Flavivirga spongiicola: one gene and its partner. The protein of the gene in region 1 interacts with the protein of each later gene in a pairwise test. Links are inferred from orthologs where the notes say so. Each region holds a gene or a part of one and is shown on either strand. Other genes may lie near its edges. The genes, in order: sucD and sucC.

Evidence for each region.
Region 2: the proteins of sucD (region 1) and sucC interact in binary tests that used the Escherichia coli proteins (3 or more experiments, as listed by UniProt). The link is inferred for Flavivirga spongiicola from one-to-one orthologs.

What each region holds. Positions count from the first base shown.
Region 1 is NZ_JAUOEO010000001.1:4,158,544-4,166,887, reverse strand. The notes cover bases 3,699-6,570. They hold sucD (succinate--CoA ligase subunit alpha), read right to left. Parts: upstream 5,635-6,570; coding sequence 4,762-5,634; downstream 3,699-4,761. Other genes in these bases: Q4Q47_RS16555 (UDP-3-O-(3-hydroxymyristoyl)glucosamine N-acyltransferase), read right to left, coding at 5,772-6,570; Q4Q47_RS16565 (DUF4082 domain-containing protein), read right to left, coding at 4,045-4,626; Q4Q47_RS16570 (DUF6970 domain-containing protein), read left to right, coding at 3,699-3,845. Outside these bases: Q4Q47_RS16585 (VWA domain-containing protein), read right to left, coding at 1-1,517; Q4Q47_RS16580 (hypothetical protein), read right to left, coding at 1,608-2,168; fabG (3-oxoacyl-[acyl-carrier-protein] reductase), read right to left, coding at 2,173-2,919; more of Q4Q47_RS16570, read left to right, coding at 3,153-3,698; more of Q4Q47_RS16555, read right to left, coding at 6,571-6,716; efp (elongation factor P), read right to left, coding at 6,825-7,391; lpxA (acyl-ACP--UDP-N-acetylglucosamine O-acyltransferase), read right to left, coding at 7,422-8,207; Q4Q47_RS16540 (bifunctional UDP-3-O-[3-hydroxymyristoyl] N-acetylglucosamine deacetylase/3-hydroxyacyl-ACP dehydratase), read right to left, coding at 8,210-8,344. UniProt on the Escherichia coli protein: Succinyl-CoA synthetase functions in the citric acid cycle (TCA), coupling the hydrolysis of succinyl-CoA to the synthesis of either ATP or GTP and thus represents the only step of substrate-level phosphorylation in the TCA.
Region 2 is NZ_JAUOEO010000001.1:426,645-435,069, reverse strand. The notes cover bases 2,355-5,307. They hold sucC (ADP-forming succinate--CoA ligase subunit beta), read left to right. Parts: upstream 2,355-3,212; coding sequence 3,213-4,403; downstream 4,404-5,307. Other genes in these bases: Q4Q47_RS01505 (TerB family tellurite resistance protein), read left to right, coding at 5,175-5,307; Q4Q47_RS01510 (DUF1456 family protein), read right to left, coding at 4,490-4,804; lysA (diaminopimelate decarboxylase), read right to left, coding at 2,355-2,849. In the rest of the region: Q4Q47_RS01530 (APC family permease), read right to left, coding at 1-200; Q4Q47_RS01525 (DUF1624 domain-containing protein), read right to left, coding at 202-1,386; more of lysA, read right to left, coding at 1,608-2,354; more of Q4Q47_RS01505, read left to right, coding at 5,308-5,582; excinuclease ABC subunit UvrB, read right to left, coding at 5,661-7,664; Q4Q47_RS01495 (T9SS type B sorting domain-containing protein), read right to left, coding at 7,692-8,425. UniProt on the Escherichia coli protein: Succinyl-CoA synthetase functions in the citric acid cycle (TCA), coupling the hydrolysis of succinyl-CoA to the synthesis of either ATP or GTP and thus represents the only step of substrate-level phosphorylation in the TCA.

The DNA of each region.
Region 1 (8,344 bases):
TTAAGTGTTTCTCGTGTATCAAAAACATAATTTTTGTCGAAAAACTCCGCCTTAATTATAATGCTACTACTACCATTATAGAAAGACTCATAATCGACATTCAATCGATCTTTTCTTTTGCTTGAAGCTAAATACTGAACAAGCTTTCCTATAAAATCATCAAATTGATTAAATGATTTGTTATTAATATAACTTTGTGCTCTCCATTGCCAAATATTTTCTCCGAACAACACCCCTTCTCTCCTACCATTAGTTTCATAAGTTACTAATAAGGGCTCGTTTGTTGAAATGCCATTAATGCTTTTATTTAAAATGGGTTCGTACGGTATAGTGAAAGATACCAATCCGTAATTTGAGTTTAAAGGTGGGAATGATTCAAAGTCGATATCATCAACTATAAACGGTGTATAATTGGTGTTTAATTCGGCTTGATAAGTTTCGGTTTGATTTGTTATTTCGCTTAAAAAATTAGGCTTGATGCTATTTAAGAAATTTAAATCAGTTTTAATCCCAACAACGGTAAAATGATTCTTGTTTTCTTTTTCTAAGACCTCAAACAACTGTTTAAACTTGTAGTTTGGTTGATTGATTATAATTAGCTGGAAATCATTTATTTGGTTTAGTATATTTTTTGGATTTAAAAATTCAACCGAGCGCTGTTCATTACTTTCAATACTCTTTTTTAAAGCACCTAAATCCGGGTGCAAAAAATCGCTAACAATAGCAATTTTTGTTTTTTGGTCAATGACTTCTACCGCAAAGTTTTTAGAATTGTTAATCTTATTTTTTTCATTATCAATAGGAACAATGGTCGCTTTATAGCTACTTACACCTACACCATTTGCTGGTAATGTAAAGTTAATAACTTTTGAGTTGTTCTCTTTTGAAAAGCGAATCGATTCAGAATAAACAGTTGTATGGCCTCTTGTTACTAGAAAGCGAGAGTTTATCGTGTTATTTCCATTATAAACTAGAATGGTTTCAACAGGAAATCTGTTTTTTAAATAGGCATACTTGTTTACATTTAATTGTTGAATTTTTAAATCGGTATATGTTACTGTATCTCCTAATATTACAGGATAAATGTTTTGTTTGTATGTCGATGTGGTAAACTGATAATCATTACCGTAGGTTTGATTACCGTCTGAAATTATCAAGGTAGGTGCTGTGGTTTGTCTATATATTTGAGATAATTGCTTAAAAGCATTGTTGATATTCGTCTGATTCTCTGAAAAATCAGTAGAATCTGAAGCTTTAAACGATTCACCAAATGTATATAGGTCTATATTGAATTTATCATTTAAATTGTCATCATTAGATAATCTTTCAACTAAATTAATGACTTGAGTATCTTGATTGAGGTGTTTTATAGAACTTGAGTTATCTACAGCAACAACCAAATTTGGTTTTTCAATAGAAAAACTAAGCTGTTCAAATTTCGGATTTATAAGCAATAAAAAAATAGAAAAAATGCTCAGGAATCTTAAAAAAGAAAAAAGCATGTTCAATTTAGACATGCCTTTCTTTTTATGCATATACTGAAAAAGCGCTAATAGTAGTGCAACAATTCCAGAAAGGATTATATATAAGAGTGTTTGGGTGTCCAATTACTGCTTGACATTTATTAACTCAAAAGATTCAAAAAAGTGCTTGGCTTCTTCATGACCTTTGTTCATTTTCTCGTAAATAATTTGAGTTAAATACAAATTATACCCAGCCAAAACCGTTCTCATTTCAATCATGTAAGTTAGATCTAAACTTTTTACTTCTATTTTAACATCCCTACCATGATACCCATTAAAAGTAATTTTTTTATCACTTACCAAACGTCCCTTTGTATTGGTAACAGCACCTTCAATACTACCATTTAAAACTCTATTTTGTGATTCAAAAGTATTTAATCCGTTTTCAAAAAAAGATTTCGGATACTTTGTAAACGATGTCATGTAAATCTTATTTTTATCATTTTCTGTTTGCGAAGTATATGTGTGCATTTTTACAGTTCCTTTTGCTGTAGGAACATCTTGAGATCCTTTTTGAGGTTTTGTTGGAAACTCAATAATATACGCATTAACTGTATCCTTAACTTTTACCCATTCTTTATTTTGAGCAATTAAAGCCGATACATTACAAATAAAAAAAAATAGTAATAAGATGCTCTTTTTCATAGTATTATGTTAGCATACCTCCATCAACATTAAGCGTTTGCCCAGTTATATAGGCACTCATGTCACTAGCTAAAAACACACAAACATTTGCGATGTCTTCTGGTGTACCACCTCTTTTTAAAGGGATTCCAGCACGCCACCCTTTCACAATCTCTTCATCAAGTTTTGCGGTCATTTCTGTTTCTATAAAGCCGGGAGCAACAACATTACTCCTTATGTTTCTGGAGCCTAATTCTAAAGCTACCGATTTAGAAAACCCAATAATTCCGGCTTTAGAGGCTGCGTAATTGGTTTGTCCGGCATTTCCTTTAACACCAACTACCGAACTCATATTTATAATGGAACCTTTACGCTGTTTTAGCATAGTACGTTGTACTGCTTTTGTCATATTGAAAACTGACTTTAAGTTTACTTCTATAACAGAATCAAAGTCTTCTTCACTAATACGCATTAACAAATTATCTTTTGTTATACCGGCATTATTCACCAAAATATCAATACTTCCAAATTCAGAAACAACTTCATCAGCTAATTTTTGAGCATCATCAAAACTGGCAGCATTACTTTGATATCCTTTAGCTTTTATACCCAACACATTCAATTCTGCTTCTAATGCGTTTGCAGCTTCTACAGAAGAACTGTATGTAAATGCTACATTCGCACCTTGTTCTGCAAAAACTTTTGCAATTCCTTTACCAATTCCACGACTAGCACCTGTAACTATGGCTGTTTTTCCTTGTAATAATTTCATTTAGATATTTTTAATTTGACATAAAAAACACAATAATATATATTGTGTATTTCATTCTTGAAGTTCATTAATAAATTAGATATTCAAATATAGGAAATACAATGTTGTATCATATAAAAAATGCTATAAAATCACATTATATGTAATAAATAAAAGATTACTTTTTACGCAACCTTTATTTATTGAAAGCATCTAATAATTGAATTTAACAGCGAATATTAAACTCAAGCATTATGAAATATACGTTTCTTTTTTTACTATTAATTTCATTTTTAGGATGTAATGAAACTGATGATGGTAATCCTTCTAAAATATGCTCAGTAGATCCGCTTGAAAATATAGAATGGCTAAAAGAATTAGTAAATCATCCTAATACTAATGGTTTAGAAATTATACAATATGATTATAATCAGCAAACAGTTTTTTCAATAAATAACTGCTTAAACTGTGCAGATAGCTTTACAACTGTTTATGATTGTGAAAAGCATAAAGTTTGTGAATTTGGAGGTATAGCAGGAATAAATACTTGTCCTGATTTTGATACTGAAGCGATCAATGAAAAGATATTATTCACTGACAGAAATTGCGAAAAAGGTACTATAATCAGCCCTAAACTCTATAAAGAACTTAAACCCTCACCAATTACATCTGCAAAAACTAATGGCAATTGTTTGGAGATAACGTTTAGTATACTTTCTACTCAAGATAGAATTGAAGATGTAAAATTGGTAGATTCTGGTGAGGTTCTAGAAAGCAGTCCTGCACAAAGACGTATAAAATTCAATCTTAAAGAAAGCCTAACTAAACCAACTTCTATATCTGTTACAACTTCTTTTGATGTTTCGAATCTTGCAGAGCAAGGAGAAACTATCATATTGAATATTGATGGGTTTGGTACTTCTATTGAATATACTAGAGCTCCTTAAGCAAATATAAAATATGATTTTTTGACATAAATTAAAAGAGAGTGTCTAAAAGTAAGTTCGATGTCATATTGAGCCTGTCGAAATATATTTAACTTACAGATAATCAATATCGGTTTCGACAGGCTCAACCTGACAAATCAAATTATAAAGACCTTTTAGACACCCTCTTTTTCAGTATACTTCTTTTATTATGCAAGCGTTAATTATTGGGCACAAATTTAATATCTACCATTCCTAGATAAGATGTTTCCGAGAACGTATCTGGCAATGTTTGGCTGGTGCCATAGTTCGACCCATAACCAGAAATTAATATGTCTCCCATTTCTACAGGAAATAAATCATTTCCAGCATTAGTAAACTGGTAATAATCATTAGTATTAACTGAAACAAAGTAAGCTGTTCCAGAACTTATAGTTATAGGTTCTATAGCTTCGAAAGAGAGAAGCCCTGAACTTGAAGTAACCATTGTAGTTGCTAAAATGGTTTCTGTTTCTACATTCCATAGGGTTACTCGATATATATCATTGTTTGGTACTCTAATACCTAGTGCCGTGATCTTTCCATCTTTAAATGATTTAAATTTATAGCCAATTTCAAAGATACTAGGACCATCTACTTTTTGATAGTTTACCTGCATGTGTCCACTTTCTATCAACGATTTCATTGGATATTGTGGTATTGCTTCTACTTCTACAATTTCTATTTCATCATCATTTTTAGAGCAATTAAAAAGAGATAATGCTATGATTGTTAGTCCTAATATTATTTTTTGTGCTTTCATAATTCCTGTTTTTTAGTTTTATACTAGTATATAAAAGCAGTGCTATTTTTGTTACCCTATATTTTAAATTTATTGCATAAAAAAATCCGTTAACTTTTTAGTTAACGGATTACTTATTTTAATGAGCTATTAAGTTTACCCTAATACTTCAGCTATTTTCTTTCCTATTTCGGCAGGAGAATCAACCACATGAATACCACAAGCTCTCATTATTTTCTTCTTAGCTTGAGCTGTATCATCACTTCCTCCTACAATAGCACCAGCATGCCCCATAGTACGTCCAGCAGGAGCCGTCTCTCCAGCTATAAAACCAACAACCGGTTTTTTGCTTCCACTAGCTTTATACCAATTAGCAGCATCTGCTTCTAATTGCCCTCCTATTTCTCCAATCATGACAACTGCTTCAGTCTCCGGATCGTTAATTAATAATTCAACAGCTTCTTTTGTCGTCGTTCCAATAATTGGGTCTCCACCAATACCAATGGCTGTAGTAATTCCCAATCCTTGTTTCACTACTTGATCAGCAGCTTCATATGTAAGTGTTCCTGATTTAGAAACAATACCTACTTTACCTTTTTTGAAAACAAAACCTGGCATAATACCAACTTTGGCTTCTTCCGGAGTAATAACTCCTGGACAGTTGGGGCCAATTAAGCGACACTCCTTATTTTTAATGTAGTTGGATGCCGTAATCATATCTGCAACCGGAATACCTTCTGTTATTGTAATAATAACTTTTATACCAGCATCTGCGGCCTCCATAATAGCGTCGGCAGCAAAAGCAGGCGGCACAAAAATAATAGTGGTATCTGCCCCTACTTCGTTAACTGCATCTAAAACGGTATTAAAAACCGGCTTATCTAAATGTGTTTGCCCACCTTTTCCTGGTGTAACACCGCCAACGACATTCGTTCCGTATTCAATCATTTGACTAGCGTGAAATGTACCTTCACTACCTGTAAATCCTTGAACTATAATTTTTGAATTTTTATTTACTAAAACACTCATAGGTGGTTATTTGTCTTTTAATTAATTTAATTGAGCAAATGTAATTTTTTGTATTAAAATTTTAAAGTAAAAACGTACTTTTTATTTTAAGAACTTGCTTAAGGCTTTTTCAAATGAGTTCTAATAAAAACCAAGCTCTATTTTATATTCTGTTCCTTTAATTTTTCAAGTATTTCAGGAATCTTTCTTATGGCTGCTATTTCTTTATATTTTGAGCGAAAATCATCAGCTGGAATTCCGAAATAACTTTTACCGCCTTCTAATGATTTGCTAACTCCTGCTTTTGCCGATATTACAGCTTTTTTTCCAATGGTAATAGCGCTAGTAATCCCTACCTGTCCCCAAATAGTAACTTCATCTTCAATGATAACACAACCTGCAATCCCTACTTGGGAGGCAATTAGACATTTTTTTCCTATGACGGTATCATGCCCTACCTGCACTTGATTATCAATTTTAGTACCTGCTTTAATCGTTGTATCTCCTGTTACCCCCTTGTCAATAGTACAGGCCGCTCCAAGATCTACATCATCTTCAATTACCACGCGCCCTCCAGACTTTAGTTGATCGAATCCTTCAGGTCTGTTTTTATAATAAAAGGCGCTTGATCCTAAAATAGTTCCAGAATGTATTATAACATTGTTCCCTATTATAGTATCATCATAAATACTTACGTTACCGTGTATTATGCAATGGTCACCTATAACAACATTATTACCGATAAAACAATTTGGTTGGATTACTGTATTTTTTCCAATTGTTGCAGAATTTGATATAGCAGTGTTAGATGCTTTAAAAGGCTTGAAATGATTTGTAAGCCTATTAAAGTCTCTAAAAGGATCATCACTAATTAATAATGCTTTTCCAGAAGGGCAAGCTACTTCTTTATTAATAAGTATAATGGTCGCTGCAGAATCAAGTGCTTTGTCATAATATTTAGGATGATCGACAAAAACGATATCTCCAGGTTCCACGACATGAATTTCATTCATTCCGAGAACAGGGAAATTAGCATCACCAACAAAAGTGCAATCAATTAATTCTGCAATGTCTTTTAAGGTATGTGGTTGCCAAAATTTCATAATTCAGTATTCAGTATTCAGTATTCAGTATTCAGTATACAGTATATACAGTCTTCAGTATATGAGTAAGTACTGCTTACTGGATACTGGTAACTGTGGACTGATTTATTATTCCTTAACACGTTCTTTATAAGTCCCTTTTTCAGTTTCAACTTTTATCTTGTCCCCTTCATTAATAAATAAAGGTACATTTACGGTTGCTCCTGTTTCAACAGTTGCAGGCTTTGTTGCATTGGTAGCAGTATTTCCTTTTACTCCTGGTTCGGTTGCAGTGACTTCTAATATAACACTTGCCGGCATTTCAACAGAAAGTGGCATATTATCTTCAGAATTAATAATAACTGTTACAACTTCACCTTCTTTCATTAAACTTGGATTATCTAGAGCAGATTCCACTAATTGAATTTGCGCGTAATCTTCTGTGTTCATAAAATGGTAAAATTCACCATCATTATATAAAAACTGGAATTTATGGGTTTCTACACGTACATCTTCTAATTTGTGCCCGGCAGAAAAGGTATTATCCAAAACTTTACCACTAGTAACACTTTTCATTTTTGTCCTAACAAATGCGGGGCCTTTACCAGGTTTTACATGTAAAAATTCTATTATTTTATAAATATCATTATTATATTTTATACATAATCCATTTCTAATATCACTTGTAGTTGCCATAAATTCTCTTTTGTATAATCGTTAGTTTAATTAATTTGATTTGAAATACCCTTTCATGATACCTCGATGCGAATTTTTTATAAATTGAAGAATTTCATCACGCTCTGTTGTCGCCTCCATTTCTGCCTCAATAATTTCTGAGGCTTGAGTATTATTATAATTCTTTTGATAGAGTATTCTGAAAATATTTTGAATCTCTCGTATTTTCTCTGTTGTAAATCCACGTCTTCTTAGTCCGACAGAATTTATTCCAACATATGACAAAGGTTCACGTGCTGCTTTTACATAAGGAGGCACATCTTTTCTAACCAAAGATCCACCGGTAACAAAAGCATGGTTACCTACAGATACAAATTGATGCACTGCCGTCATTCCTGCTAAAACAACATAGTCACCTATTGTTATATGTCCTGCCAGTGTACTATTATTAGAGAAAATACAATTATTCCCAACAATACAGTCGTGAGCAATATGACAGTAAGCCATTATTAAGCAATTATCACCGATAACGGTTTTCATTCTATCTGCTGTACCTCTGTTAATAGTGACACATTCCCTTATGGTAACATTATCTCCTATTTCTACAATGGTATCTTCGTCATTATATTTTAAGTCCTGAGGAACAGCTGAAATAACTGAACCTGGAAAAATATTGCAATTTTTACCAATTCGGGCACCTTCCATAATGGTTACGTTACTACCTATCCAAGTCCCCTCTCCTATTTTTACATTATTATTAATAGTTGTGAAAGGTTCTATTACGACATTTTTAGCAATCTTGGCACCTGGGTGAACGTATGCTAGTGGTTGGTTCATATTTATTTTACTTTAGAGATTTGAGCCATTAGTTCTGCTTCTGCACAAAGTTTACCATTGGCATATGCATAGCCTTGCATGTGGCAAATGCCACGGCGAATAGGAGTTATTAACGAACATTTAAATATTAACGTATC
Region 2 (8,425 bases), 3.7 Mb from region 1 along the record:
CCAGCTTCAGCAAAACATAGCATAACAAATGCTATTAAAATACCACAAAAAATATAGGCTATAATACTAGAAGCACCCATTTTTGAAGCTATAACAGCTGGCAGCGCAAAAATACCTGCACCTATAATGATATTGATAATATTGGCAGATAATCCTAAAACACCAACACTTCTTTTTAAATCTTCTTCTTTTTTATTCATATTATAAGTAGCTTAACCACCATTTATTTTTATTATTGGTTTTGTAAATCATATATTTTTTAGATGGGAAATATAGAAGTGCTATAACGCCTATCCATACTAAATAAACAATAAATAGTGAATAACCGTAATTAGCAAAATTTGGGTTGTTAAAAGCGTTAGAAGATAGTATCATGTCTTTCCAATTACCTCCAAAAATTAAAAGGCCAAGAATGGCTAAAACATGTATGACGAACACATGCAAGAAATAGTAAAATAGAGGAACACGTCCAAATACTAAAAAGAAGTCTGAAATTTTATTTTTAATAGTTTCAATACCATATAAAAATAATAGCGAAGGACCAATAGTTATTAATATAAATACTAACGAAGGCGGGTATTTAGTGATTTTAAAAAACGATAGAATAGTCTTTGTTGTGGTATCTTGAGCAGACCACGGTACTAAATCACCGTAAACGTTGAGCCCTCTTAAGATAAAGAATAGTGCTATTGAGCTAATACCCAATATAGCTAACCATTTTTTACGTACGGCAATATTAAAACCTTTTTTATAAAAAGAGCCAAAACAAAACCCTAAAGCCATGACTCCAATCCAGGGAATAATTGGATAAGCAAATACCAGAAAGCGAGCAGAATCTACAGGCATAAACTGTTGTTGGTGTAATATATACCATATTATGGACTTAAAACTTGTTCCTTGCATAATTATCCCATCTAAAATGTTGTGACCTGCAACTAATATGATACCAATAATTAGGATCACTCTTTTGGGGAGATAAATTAAAAAAGATAGAAAAACCATACTTAAACCAATAGCCCAAATTACTTGAAGTGCTATAAAGCTATAGGTCAAGTCAAACCACCATAATAAATTATTCAAAACTAGTTCTAAAAAAATTAACCATATCCCTCTGGTCAATAAAAATTTGAACAACTCAGGCTTGCTCCTTTTTGTAGCGTATAAATAAGCAGAAGTACCTGCTAAAAAGACAAAAACAGGTGCGCAGTAATGTGTTATAAACCTGGTAAAGAATAAAAAGGGAGTTGTAGTGTCTAAGTTTGTAGGGTCACTACTAAAAGCACCAAAATGAAAAAAGTCTCTAACATGATCTAATGCCATAATAACCATTACAACACCTCTTAAAATGTCTATAGATTCAATGCGTGTTGATTTTACTAGAGCCAATCTTTTATGTTTTTTGATTAGTTACTGTAAAAGGAAAAAATTAAATAAATTCAAAGGCATATCAATGTTAGTGAATTTATTGCATAAAAAAAAATAGCCAACAATGAACGTGGGCTATTTAGTAATATGTTTTTAGACCTGTCAGGTTTTTAAAACCTGACAGGTCTTATAATAAGAAGTTAACGTAAAATTAATTTTTGTCAGGTACTTGGATAAAATACTTATTTTGCTAGAGTTGTTTGTTTTTCTTTTTTAACAGCGAAATCAATTTCAATTTGATTTTTAGTAATATCCTCAAAAGTTTCTCTTTTTCTAATTAAATGTGCTTTGTTTTTATACCATAAAACTTCAGCAGGTCGGTATCTGGAATTATAGTTACTGGCCATAGAGAAACAATAAGCCCCCGCATTTTTAAAACATAAAATATCACCTTCATTAATTTCATTGATACGTCTGTTATTTCCAAAAGTGTCTGTTTCACAAATATAACCTACCACTGTATAAAAACGTTCACGTCCTTTTAGGTTAGATATATTTACAATATCGTGGTGAGATCCATAAAGCATGGGTCTAATAAGGTGATTAAATCCAGAATCTACTTGTGCAAATACTGTTGAGGTTGTTTGTTTTACAGCGTTTACTTTAGTTAAAAAACTTCCGGATTCGCTTACTAAAAATTTACCAGGCTCAAAAGCTAAGGTTAGATCTTTTCCATAATTTTTGCAAAATTCGTTGAACCTTGCTGTTAGTTTTTTTCCTAACTCTTCAATATTGGTTTCAATATCTCCCTGTTTGTAAGGTACTTTAAATCCAGAGCCAAAATCAATAAAATCTAAATTTTTAAATTGTTTAGCAGTTTCAAATAATATTTCACTGGCATATAAAAAGACTTCAATATCCAAAATATCGCTACCTGTATGCATATGTATACCATTAATAGTCATTTTAGTATTTTCTACGATACGTAAAATGTGTGGTATCTGATGAATAGAAATTCCAAATTTAGAATCGATATGCCCAACCGAAATATTACTATTACCACCAGCCATAACATGTGGGTTAATACGAATACATACAGGTGTTTTTGGATGTTTTGTTCCAAATTGCTCTAATATTGAAAGGTTATCAATATTGATTTTAACACCTAATTTAGCCGCTTCTTCTATTTCAGTTAAGGATACGCCATTTGGTGTGAAAATAATCTGTTCAGGTAAAAAACCTGCAGCCAGACCAAGTTGAACCTCTTGAATAGATACTGTATCGATACCAGATCCTAGTGTGTTTAAAAGTTTTAATATAGATATATTAGATAATGCTTTAACTGCATAGTTAATCTTAAGCTTTTTTACATTTTTAAAGGCACTAGTAAGCCTTTTGTATTGGTTTTCAATTTTTTCAGCATCATATACATAAACTGGACTCTCAAAATCTTGTGCAATTTTCAGCAATTGATTTTCTAACATAATTTTTCTAATTTTTGTCAAAGATATTTTATTAGAATAAATAAAAAGCAAATAGTTAAAAAATTATACAAATTAAACACATTGTTAATTATTTAACAATTAGATGTGCCATATTGCTATTGAACTCATTTAGACTTTTTGGATTTAAGCGAAAATTAGAAGTTTTTGTCTCTGTTGAAGACTTTTTTGAGTTGCATAGCAGAGCTACGGAAGGAAAAAAAGACAAAAACAGAGTTGAAAACAGCCATTTTTTAGCAAATTGAAAAAGTCTAAATGAGTTCATTGGTAAGTTTTCATAATTAAATATTAGGGTAAGTAATTGCTATTATTTACATTTGCCTTTCTTAAACGATTAAGCGAATTATGAATTTACACGAATATCAAGGTAAAGAGATATTAAGTAGTTTTGGAGTACGTATACAACGTGGTATAGTAGCTCAAAATGCTAATGAAGCAGTTGCTGCTGCAAAACAATTAACAAGCGAAACAGGAACCAGTTGGCATGTTATTAAGGCCCAAGTTCATGCTGGAGGACGCGGTAAAGGTGGCGGTGTAAAACTAGCCAAAAATTTGCAAGAGGTTGAAGATATTGCAGGGCAAATTATTGGGATGGATTTAATAACGCCTCAAACGTCTGCTGCTGGTAAAAGGGTACATCAGGTTTTAATTGCTGAGGATGTTTATTATCCAGGTGAAAGTGAAACTGATGAGTTTTACATGTCTGTATTATTAAATAGAGGAACCGGACGTAATATGATCATGTATTCTACTGAAGGTGGTATGGATATTGAAACTGTTGCAGAAGAAACGCCAGATTTAATATTTACTGAAGAGGTTGATCCAACAGTTGGTTTATTACCATTTCAAGCTAGACGCGTTGCTTTTAATTTAGGGTTATCTGGTTTGGCTTTTAAAGAGATGACAAAATTTGTTGCTGCTTTATATACAGCTTATGTAAAATCTGATTCATCTTTATTTGAGATTAATCCGGTTTTAAAAACAAGTGATAATAAAATAATGGCTGTAGATGCTAAAGTAACTATTGACGATAATGCACTTTATAGACATAAGAACTACATTGATTTACGCGATGTGCGTGAAGAAAGTGCTATAGAAGTAGAAGCTGGAGAACTTGGCCTAAACTATGTAGATCTAGATGGAAATGTTGGCTGTATGGTAAATGGAGCAGGGTTAGCCATGGCTACAATGGATTTAATAAAACAAGCAGGAGGAGAGCCAGCTAACTTTTTAGATGTTGGTGGTACTGCTGATGCAGCTCGTGTGGAAGCGGCTTTCAAAATTATACTAAAAGATCCGGCGGTAAAAGCTATTTTAATAAACATATTTGGAGGGATCGTACGTTGCGATCGTGTGGCACAAGGTGTTATTGATGCTTATAAAAATATGGGAACGATAAATGTACCTATCATTGTGCGTTTGCAAGGAACCAATGCCGATATCGCTAAGGAATTAATAGATAATTCTGGTTTGGATGTGATGAGTGCCACAGAATTTCAAGAGGCAGCTGATAAAGTACAGCAAGTTTTGGCTTAATTCCTGTGAAGGCAGGAATCTAAATATAATAAAAGAGCAACATTAATGTTGCTCTTTTTTGTGTATTAGATGAGTTGAAGTTTTTGTTAATTTCGGGCTTTTTTAGAAATTACATCAGGTTTAGATTTATTTTCTAAAGATTTGCTTTTGGAGTTTTGTATTTTACTCTTTTCTCCCTTCTTAGGCATAGGACCTCTTAAATGAATGACAAGCCCATTTAAAAAATTACGTAAAATTTGATCACCACACTCCATATATTTAGGGTGGTCTTCTTTTCTAAAAAATGCTCCCAGTTCACTTTTAGATATTCTGAAATCGACCAGGCTTAAAATTTTTACAATATCATCGTCACGCAGTTTTAAAGCAACACGTAATTTTTTTAAAATATCATTATTTGTCATAAGATTGATTTCTACTTCTGTTAATACTTAAAATGGTTCAATTAATTCAAAGGAATATGCCTTTTTGGCGTTTTCTTCGCTTTTGCAAAGATACCTTAAATATTAATTTTTAATGATTTGTATGAAAGATAAGTTTTTTGCGACTAAACACTTGTAAGTTAGGTGTTTGTGAGTGTTTTTTTTAGCAAAAGTAAATTGATGTAAATGACGAAATGCAATTTTATTAGACGAATAAAACACAATTATTGATGAAATAAATAAAAGTTACGACAAAATACCTATGGTTTTTCGATAAGTTACATTATATAGACGATTATTAAATTACTGTTGTGTGTACCTTTATAGTATAATTAATTAATCCCCTAAAGAAATGATTAATAGAGTAGAAAAACTAAGTCTTTTGTCCGAAATGATTGCATTTGCAAAGTATGATAAAGACATAAAAAATATAGAATATAATTTTCTATTAGGTGTTGCGAAACAACTCGATATAGCACGAGAAGATTTTGAATATTTAATAGACCATCCTGTTACTTATACGCATTTAAAATCTCATAGTGAGCGTATTGTTCAGTTTCATAGATTGGTATTATTAATGAATATTGACCAAGAAAATGAAGGCAACCCTTCCGGTGCGATAAAATTATATAACTTTGGTTTACGTATGGGACTAAGCCATGAGTCCATTACTAAGGTACTTTATTTAATGGAAAGTTTTCCAAATAAAATTGTACCACCTGATGTGTTGATTGATATTTTTAAAACACAGTATAATTAATAATAATCTGCTAAGTTCTTATTATAAAATGTGTTTTATTTGAGGCCCTCCTTGTGGGGGTATGGAAAAGCTAAAAGTTTAAACTTTTAGCTTTTCTAGTTTATCTTGATAACCTTTAATTTCGTCACGTAATTTTGCGGCAATAATAAAATCTAAGGCTTTAGCAGCTTCTTCCATTAATTTACGCTTTTCTCGGATTTTCTTTTCTAATTCTGGTTTCGTTAAATACTCGCTTTCTGGTTCTGCAGCCTTTAATGCCTCCAACTCATAGCTGTATGTACTTACTGAATTCTTTGACAAAGCATTATCTAAACTTTTATTGAGTGCTTTGGGGGTCACATTATGTTTTGTATTGTAAGCAATTTGTTTTTCACGTCTGTAATTAGTTTCATCAATAGTCTTTTGCATACTATTAGTAATTTTGTCTGCATACATGATGGCTTTTCCATTCAAATTCCTTGCGGCTCTACCTACAGTTTGTGTCAATGAACGCGTTGACCGTAAAAAACCTTCTTTATCTGCATCTAAAATAGCAACAAGAGATACTTCGGGTAAATCCAAACCTTCTCGTAAAAGGTTCACACCGACTAACACATCAAATAGCCCTTTGCGCAAATCTTGCATAATTTCAACACGCTCTAAAGTATCTACATCGCTATGAATATATCGGCAGCGTACCTGTATTCTGTCTAAATATTTCGTTAGCTCTTCTGCCATTCGTTTTGTAAGCGTCGTCACTAATATGCGCTCATCTTTCTCAATTCTTTGTTGTATTTCTTCTATTAAATCATCGATTTGATTTAAACTTGGTCGTACCTCAATAATAGGATCTAATAACCCTGTCGGACGAATAACTTGTTCTATATAAATACCATCTGTTTTTTGAAGTTCATAATCTGCAGGCGTAGCACTTACATAAATAACTTGATTTTGAATGGCTTCAAATTCTTCAAATTTTAATGGACGATTATCCATAGCCGCAGGCAGTCTAAAACCGTATTCAACCAGATTTTCTTTTCTGCTTCTATCACCACCATACATAGCATGTACTTGAGAAATAGTAACATGGCTCTCATCAACAACCATTAAATAATCATCTGGAAAATAATCTAATAAACAGAAGGGGCGCGTACCGGGTAACCTACCGTCAAGATAACGTGAATAGTTTTCTATACCCGAGCAATAACCCAATTCACGTATCATTTCTAAATCGAACTCTGTACGTTCTTTAAGTCGTTTGGCTTCTAAATGTTTACCAATTTCTTTAAAATAATCATGTTGTTTTACCAAATCATCTTGAATATTTTTAATAGCACCTTGAAGCACTTCAGGTGAGGTGACAAACATATTTGCAGGATAAATGGTAAGCTGATCATATTTTTCTATAACCTCGTTGGTCTGAATGTTAAAAGATTCGATATCTTCAATTTCATCGCCAAAAAAATGAATCCTAAAGGCATCATCGGCATAACTAGGAAAGATGTCAACGGTATCGCCTTTTATTCTAAAGTTTCCATGTTTAAAATCAGCTTCTGTTCTAGAATATAAACTTTGCACTAATTGATGTAATAATTTCGTTCTGGAAATAACCTGATCACGTTTTATGGCCACCACATTTTTTTGAAACTCAATGGGGTTTCCAATACCATAAATACATGAAACCGATGCAATCACCAGAACATCGCGACGACCAGAAAGTAAGGAAGATGTGGCACTTAAACGCATCTTCTCAATTTCTTCATTAATGGATAAATCTTTTTCTATGTAAACACCAGAAACAGGAATATAAGCTTCTGGTTGGTAGTAATCATAATATGAAACAAAATACTCCACAGCATTATCTGGAAAAAACTGTTTAAACTCTGAGTATAATTGGGCTGCCAGTGTTTTATTATGTGCTAAAACTAAGGTTGGACGTTGCACTTCCTTTATAACATTAGCAACAGTAAAGGTTTTTCCAGAACCTGTTACACCAAGTAATGTTTGATATTTTTCATTAGAAGTAATACCATCAACCAGTTGTTTTATGGCTTGTGGTTGATCTCCTGTAGGGCTAAATTCAGATTCAATTTTAAATTGCATGTTGCAAAATTAAGCAAAATAAGTAAGCTATCGCTTTAAAGTAAAATGACCTGAAAACTCTCTACCGTCTTGTAGAAAAACTTTAAACCAATAATCATCAGTTGGCAATAGCGTACCATTAAAAGTACCATCCCAACCATCAGATTGCACGGTAAGTTGTTTTAATAATTTTCCATACCTATCGTAAATTAAAACAGTACTATTTGGTTGAAATGTGGCATTTATGCCTTTAATTTTCCAATGATCATTAATAGTATCGCCATTGGGTGTGAAAAATTTTGAATGGCCAATAACAGAAATATCTAAAGTTGAGATACCACAAATAGCATCACGAACATAGATCGTGTAAAAGCCTGCTTTTACATTATTGAAGGAAGGATCCTCTTGATAAACTGTAAAAGGAGCGTCTTCTCCTCTTAGAGCATATTCATAATCACCAAGTCCGAGGTTGGTAGGATCGATAATAACCGAGTTGTTTTCGGATAGGTCTGTAATGGTAACGTCATCTTGAGTAATGGTTGCTTTTTCTGAAGCTTTCACATCTACATGCAAGGTTCTGGAGCAACCCGTGCCATCAGTTTTAGTTAAGGTGATTGAGTACCTTCCAGGGGTTGATACTGTTAATGTAGAATTATTAGAAAGTATAGAACCATCTTCATAAGCCCACTCATAAATAAACGGTTCGTTAATATTAGTCTCAATAGGGTCTAACATGACGGTAAATGTTGGATCGGAAGTACAGACAATTTCTTCCGGGTTAA